DNA from 2 places in the Algimonas porphyrae genome. Region 2 is predicted to be linked to the other one. Evidence: predicted binding sites of a transcription regulator. Region 2 holds the regulator's gene; the other holds the start of a gene.
What was found. The regulator LexA, encoded in region 2, represses DNA repair genes until DNA is damaged. The targets are predictions, from matches to a motif close to ATGTTCCNCTTGTGTTCC.

Region 1: the regulator LexA is predicted to act here: its motif matches at 1,492-1,509, upstream of AB6B39_RS02220 (YifB family Mg chelatase-like AAA ATPase).

What each region holds. Positions count from the first base shown of each region.
Region 1 covers NZ_CP163424.1:437,569-440,700, forward strand. Annotated here, with positions in the region: gene AB6B39_RS02210 (hypothetical protein) at 1-581, shown strand, start outside; gene AB6B39_RS02215 (hypothetical protein) at 605-1,321, shown strand; gene AB6B39_RS02220 (YifB family Mg chelatase-like AAA ATPase) at 1,550-3,121, shown strand.
Region 2 covers NZ_CP163424.1:2,073,255-2,076,386, reverse strand. Annotated here, with positions in the region: gene AB6B39_RS10155 (ComEC/Rec2 family competence protein) at 1-993, shown strand, start outside; gene lexA (transcriptional repressor LexA) at 1,007-1,648, opposite strand; gene trpC (indole-3-glycerol phosphate synthase TrpC) at 1,721-2,500, opposite strand; gene trpD (anthranilate phosphoribosyltransferase) at 2,497-3,132, opposite strand, start outside.

The sequences.
Region 1 (3,132 bases), 1.5 Mb from region 2:
ACCGGGCGGAGGCTCAGACACGCGTGCTGCAGAGTGTCGGTCGCGATGCGGACATGTATGATCTCTATTCCTGCTTCCCAATCGTTCCGCTCGAAGCGAGCCGGATCCTGGGGCTCAATGGTGAGACACGCCCGCGCACCCTGACAGGCGGGTTGCCATTCTTCGGTGGGCCGGGGAATAATTACTCGCTCCATGCCATTGCCGAAGCTCACTCCCGCGTGCGCGGCACGGACAAGACGGCTGTGATTTACGCCAATGGCGGCATGGCCACAAAACATGCCGCCGGACGCTATGGCGGTCAGCCGCCGGACGCGGTCCAGCTTGACGAAAGCCCGCAATCGGACGCGGCTGTGCCTGTGCATTCGGACGCCGATCCGTCCGGCCGAATTGCCGCCTATACGGTTGAATATCGGCGCGGCGAGCCGACCGGCGTTCTGATCATCGGAGAAACTGCAAAAGGATCGCGCTTTTATGCCCGGGCTGGCGCGGAACATGCAGAGACGTTTACCATAGATGACCCACTCGGCGCGGCGTTTCAGACGCAAACGAAGGGAGGGCAGAATCTGCTAACCCGGGTTTAACCCGCATCTGCTAGGGACTTGGCATGTCACGACCCGGTTTGATCCTGCTTACTGCAGCCCTGTCGCTGTCCCTTTCGGCCTGTATGTCGTCGTCCTATTATGGGCCATATCCGGCTCATTCCGGCCCTCTGTCCTATTCTGCGCCCTCTTCTCCGGCACCTTCGATCTCGTCGACACCCGCGCCGTCTGTCCGCACGGTGCTGCCACCGGCGCGCACGATCGGTCCGGTCGGCCCCACGCCGCAGGGTGTGACGCCCATGCTGGCGGATACGGTTATTTTCGACCAGACGGATAAGCGCTGGGGCAGTGACCCGCTGGGCAATAGTCGCGGCAATCTGGCTAGAGAAGGCTGCGTCGTGACCTCGGCGGCGATGGCCATGACCAATCTCGGCTATTCGATCGATCCGGGTGAACTGAACAGGCGTCTGCGCGAAACCGGCAATTACACGCCGCGCGGCTGGCTGATCTGGAACGGCATTGCCGAAGTCTCGGGCGGTCAGCTCAAGGCGGAATTCTACGACACAGTCAGCGAACCGCTGATCCAGTCCTGTCTGGCGCGCGGCGACTATCCACTGGTGCGCTTCTTCCTGCCCAATGGCCGGGCCCACTGGGCGATGATTCTGGGACGGACGGAGCAGGGCTACAAGATGCGCGATCCCCTGCGCGTATCGCGCAAGCCATTGATCTTTCCGCGGGACAGTTCCGCCTTCAAGTCCCTGCGCTGCATCGGTCGCGCCTAAGCCTGCCTGCAGCGCCGCAAGACGGCCCCGATACATCCCGATCTGACTGCCGCAGCCCTTCGCTGCCGGAAGTGAGCGCATCCTTCTATCCAGTGATATTGTGCGTCATGCCCGCCTGCTGCGTTGCAGGTGGTCCAAAGCAATGACGGCAGAAATGATTGTCAGGCAGAAAGTTCTTGATTTGTTCTCTCCAATCTGATTGCTTGCGGGCGTGGACAGGAGGAGCCGATGGTGGCCCGGATCAGTACGGTGGCTTTTGAGGGCGCGGATGCGCGCCGGGTCGATGTTCAGGTTCAGGTCGCGAGCGCCGGACGCCCGCATTTCGCCATTGTCGGTCTCGCCGACAAGGCGGTGGCGGAAAGCCGGGAACGGGTCACGGCAGCCTTCTCCGCATTGGGCCTTTCGCTGCATGGCAAGCGGGTGACGGTCAATCTGGCCCCGGCCGACCTGCCGAAGGAAGGCGCGCATTACGATCTGCCGATCGCGCTGGGTCTGATGGGGGCTCTGAATGTGGTCCCGGCGGAAGAATTGGACGGGTTCGCCGCGATTGGCGAGCTGGCCCTTGACGGAACATTGGCAGGCGTCCCTGGGGCGCTGCCGGCCGCGGTCATGGCGAACAGCCATGATCTCGGACTGATCTGCCCGGAGCCCAATGGGGCAGAAGCGGCGTGGGCCGGGGACCTTCCCCTGCTCGCGCCGCGTACCCTGATCGGGTTGATCAACCATTTCAAAGGCTCCCAGGTTCTGGCCCGGCCCGAACCGGGCAAGCTGCTGGATGCGGGATCGGATGGTCCGGACTTGCGCGATGTCAGAGGGCAGGAGACGGCCAAGCGTGCGCTGGAAATCTGCGCGGCTGGCGGTCACAATCTTCTGATGGTCGGACCACCAGGCTCGGGTAAGTCGATGCTGGCCGAACGGCTGCCGGGCTTGCTTCCGCCGTTAAATGCGCGCGAATTGCTGGACGTGTCCATGGTGCATTCCGTGGCCGGTCTGCTGCAGCGCGGCGAATTGACCCGGGCCCGTCCGTTTCGCAGTCCGCATCATTCTGCCTCCATGGCCGCGCTGGTTGGCGGCGGGGCGAAAGCCCGACCCGGCGAAGCGTCGCTCGCGCATCGGGGTGTGCTGTTTCTCGATGAATTGCCCGAATTTGCGCCGCAAGTGCTCGATAGTCTGCGCCAGCCACTGGAAACCGGCAAGATCGCGGTCGCCCGGGCCAACGCCCATATCACCTATCCGGCACGCTTCCAGCTCGTCGCGGCGATGAATCCCTGTCGCTGCGGCACAGCTGGGGCTGACGGGATTGCCTGTCGCCGGGGGGCGCGCTGCGCCTCTGATTATCAGGCGCGCGTCTCCGGTCCCTTCATGGACAGGATCGATATTCAGATTGACGTTCCCGCCGTCACGCCTGCCGATCTGGCCTTACCGCCGCCTGCCGACGGCACGGCGGAGGCTGCCGCGCGTGTCGCGCAGGCGCGTGAGCGGCAAACGCAAAGAAATGACGGACTGACCAATGCCGAACTGCCTCAGGACAAGCTTGACTGCGTCGCCGAGCCCGATGCGGATGGTCGGCAGCTGATCGTTCAGGCCGCGGAAACGCTGGGTCTGACGGCGCGGGGCTATCACCGCACGCTACGCGTGGCGCGCACGCTGGCGGATCTGGCCGGGTCGGAACGTGTTCATCGCCTCCATATTGCTGAAGCCCTGTCCCATCGCCGGGCGCCATCTGGCGGCGGGACAGTGGCGGCGGCGCATAAGCCCCAGCCCCGCCGCGCACCCCGGAACCCGCTTTACAGGGGATGACGCAAGATCGG
Region 2 (3,132 bases):
CGACCAGAAGCGTTGACCAGCGTCGGTTTTCAGATGTCATTTGCCGCTGTGGCTGCCATGGTTGTTATCTTCAGAGCTTGGGACCGGTGGCGGCCACACCATCGCAGCGAATCCTTTCGGGATAGGATCAAACGGTTTTATGGATCTCTGTTTGGTACCAGCCTGATTGCGGGCTTCGCGACAGGCGGTTTCGCACTCCTGCATTTCGGCCGGTTCGCCAATTATGGCCTACTTGCCAATATGGCGGCGATGAGCGTGTTTCCGCTCGTCATGGCACTCGGCATCATATCGCTCATCCTGATGCCGCTCGGGCTTGACGGGTTGCCGCTCTGGCTGATGGGAATGTTGATCGAGATGATGCTGCGCGTGTCTGACTGGGTCAGCGGGCTTCCCGGCGCTGTCGGTACTGTGAAGGCCAGCGCGCCTCTGACCATTGCAACCTACGGGCTGGGGTTTGCGCTCGCCTGTTTTGCAACGCGGCGGGCCGTAATCATCGGGTGTGGCGTCATGGCCATTTCGCTCTGTCTTTGGGTCATGGCTCCGCGCGCCGATATGCGTATCAGCAAAAGCGGGCGCGTCAGCCTGATCGACGAAACGCTCGCGGTGACAAGCTCGGCCCGGGCTGACCGTTATGGACGGGAGCAGTTCGCACGAGCTTCGGGTGAACCCGAACTGTCCTGGCGTAACTACCATGATGACTTTGCCAATTGCGATGCGTTGGCTTGTCGTTTCACGCACAAGGATCACGTCGTCACGATCGTCGAGGCCCCTTCAGAAGTGCCTGACGCCTGTCGAGACAGTGATCTGGTAGTGCTGGTCGATCGAGACGCGGGTCCGGTGGCGAGGCGCGGATGCCAAGCTATGCTGATTGATCAGCGCGTCTTGTCACGAACCGGCGGCGTTCATCTGATCATGAAGGAGACGCTCACCCTTGTGCCGATCATCCATCCCAACCGTCGGAACAGACCGTGGGGAAAGGGGCGTAGACGCTGAGTTAGCAGACGGTTTAGTTGTAATTGCGGACGAGGCCAACAAGGACACCCTGAACCTCGACACGGTCAGGTCCATAGCTGCGCGTCGGATAATCCGGATTTTCCGCAATCAGTTCGACTACACCGTCGCGTTTATAGATCCGCTTCAAAGTCGCTTCGTCCTGATCGACCAATGCGACTACGATTTCGTTATTCCGGGCCGTATTGGTTTTGCGAACGACGACGACATCGCCGTCCATGATGCCTGCGCCGGTCATGGATTCGCCTTCGATCTCAAGCGCGTAATGGTCGCCATTACCTAGCATTGAGGGCGGCACGCTCATGAGATTATGGGAGTCCTCGATTGCTGCAATCGGTAAGCCTGCCGCAATCTTTCCGACAAACGGAATTTCGTAGCTATCATTGGCAGCAACGGGCGCAAGCGGCTCATCCTTTTGCAGCCCTTGCGGCAGTTTGATCACTTCCAGTGCACGAGCTTTGTTGGGGAGACGCCGCACGAAGCCGCGTTCCTCCAGAGCCGTAATCAGCCTGTGTATTCCCGATTTCGACGCCAGACCGAGTGCATCTTTCATTTCATCATAGGAAGGTGGCACACCGACCGCGCGAATACGGGTATCGATGAGGAGCAGAAGATCTTTCTGTTTCTGGGTCAGCATGACGGAGTCCTTGAACAAACAGGCAACATTGCACTCTGTTCTACACTTGTTCCGATTCTGTCAAGGAAAGGTTTATGCGCCTCTTAATCGACGGGTCGCCAATTCGACATCGGTTTGCCGCATCAGACTTTCTCCAATCAGGAAGGCTTGCGCGCCTGCGGATGTGAGCTGGTCGATGTCATATTCCGTGAAAATACCGCTCTCCGCGACCAAGAGGGCTGTGTCGGGCGCATGCCCGGCAACCCGGCCAAAAGTTGAAAGACTTGTTTCGAATGTACGTAAATCGCGGTTGTTGACCCCGATAAGCGTCGCCCCGAGCGCAACGGCCCGTTCCATTTCAGCCGCATCATGGGTCTCGACCAACGCATCCATGCCGAGTGCTTCGGCTTCTGCCATGATTGAAGCCGAGGTCCTGTCATCCGTCATCGCAAGAATGACGAGAATGGCGTCCGCACCCATCGCACGCGATTCCCGGACCTGTTCGGTTCCGATCATGAAATCCTTACGCAAAAGAGGGAGGTCAGATATGTTCCGGACCTGCCTGAAAATATCGGCGCTACCCTGAAATCCCGGAGCGTCCGTCAGAACCGAGAGGCATGTCGCGCCGCCCCGTTCATATGCGCCTGCAATTGAAACAGGATCGAAATCATCCCGGATCACCCCTTTGCTGGGCGAGGCTTTTTTGACTTCACAGATCAAAGCCGGAGCAGCTGCAGCTTGCAAGGCTGTCTTGAACCCTCTGGGTCGTGGTGCCAAGTCGATGGCCCGGTCGATGGCGTCCAGATCAAGCGCTCTCACTTCGTCGATCTTGTAAGCTGCGATGCGTGCCAGAATGTCGGGAACATCGCTCATCGGTTCGTTTCCACCACAAGCTCAGCCAGAATGCGGCGTGCGTGAAAGCTGTCGATCGCTGAGCGGGCCATATCCATGCCGCTGACGACATCGCCCGCCAAACCGGCAATCATCAGGGCTGCCCCAGCGTTCAAGATAACGATGTCGCGGTAATCGCTGGCGTTGCCATCCAGAAGGTCGGTCAGTGACGCCGCGTTTTCAGAAGGATGTCCGCCACGCAAGCTGCCCAGCGTTGCTAGCTCTAAACCGTAGCTCTGAGGCGAAATCGTGAAATCAGCGATGCGTCCGTCTTTCACTTCCGTGACATAGGTGGGGCCGGTTGTTGTGATTTCGTCGAGTCCGTCGCTGCCATGGACGACCCAGAGATGTTCAGCGCCCAGATCCCGCAGGGCTTCAGCCATTGGACGTCGCCACCTATCATCGCAGACGCCGAGCAGCATTCGCTGCGCGCCCGCCGGGTTGCTCATCGGGCCGAGCATGTTGAACAAGGTTCTGATTCCAAGCGCTTTCCGGGCAGGGCCGACGTGACGCATGGCCGGGTGATGGTTCGGCGCGAAGAGGAAACCGAGGCCGACAGACTGAATGATATCAGCCGTGCGATGAGGTGTGACATCCAGATTGACACCCAGTTC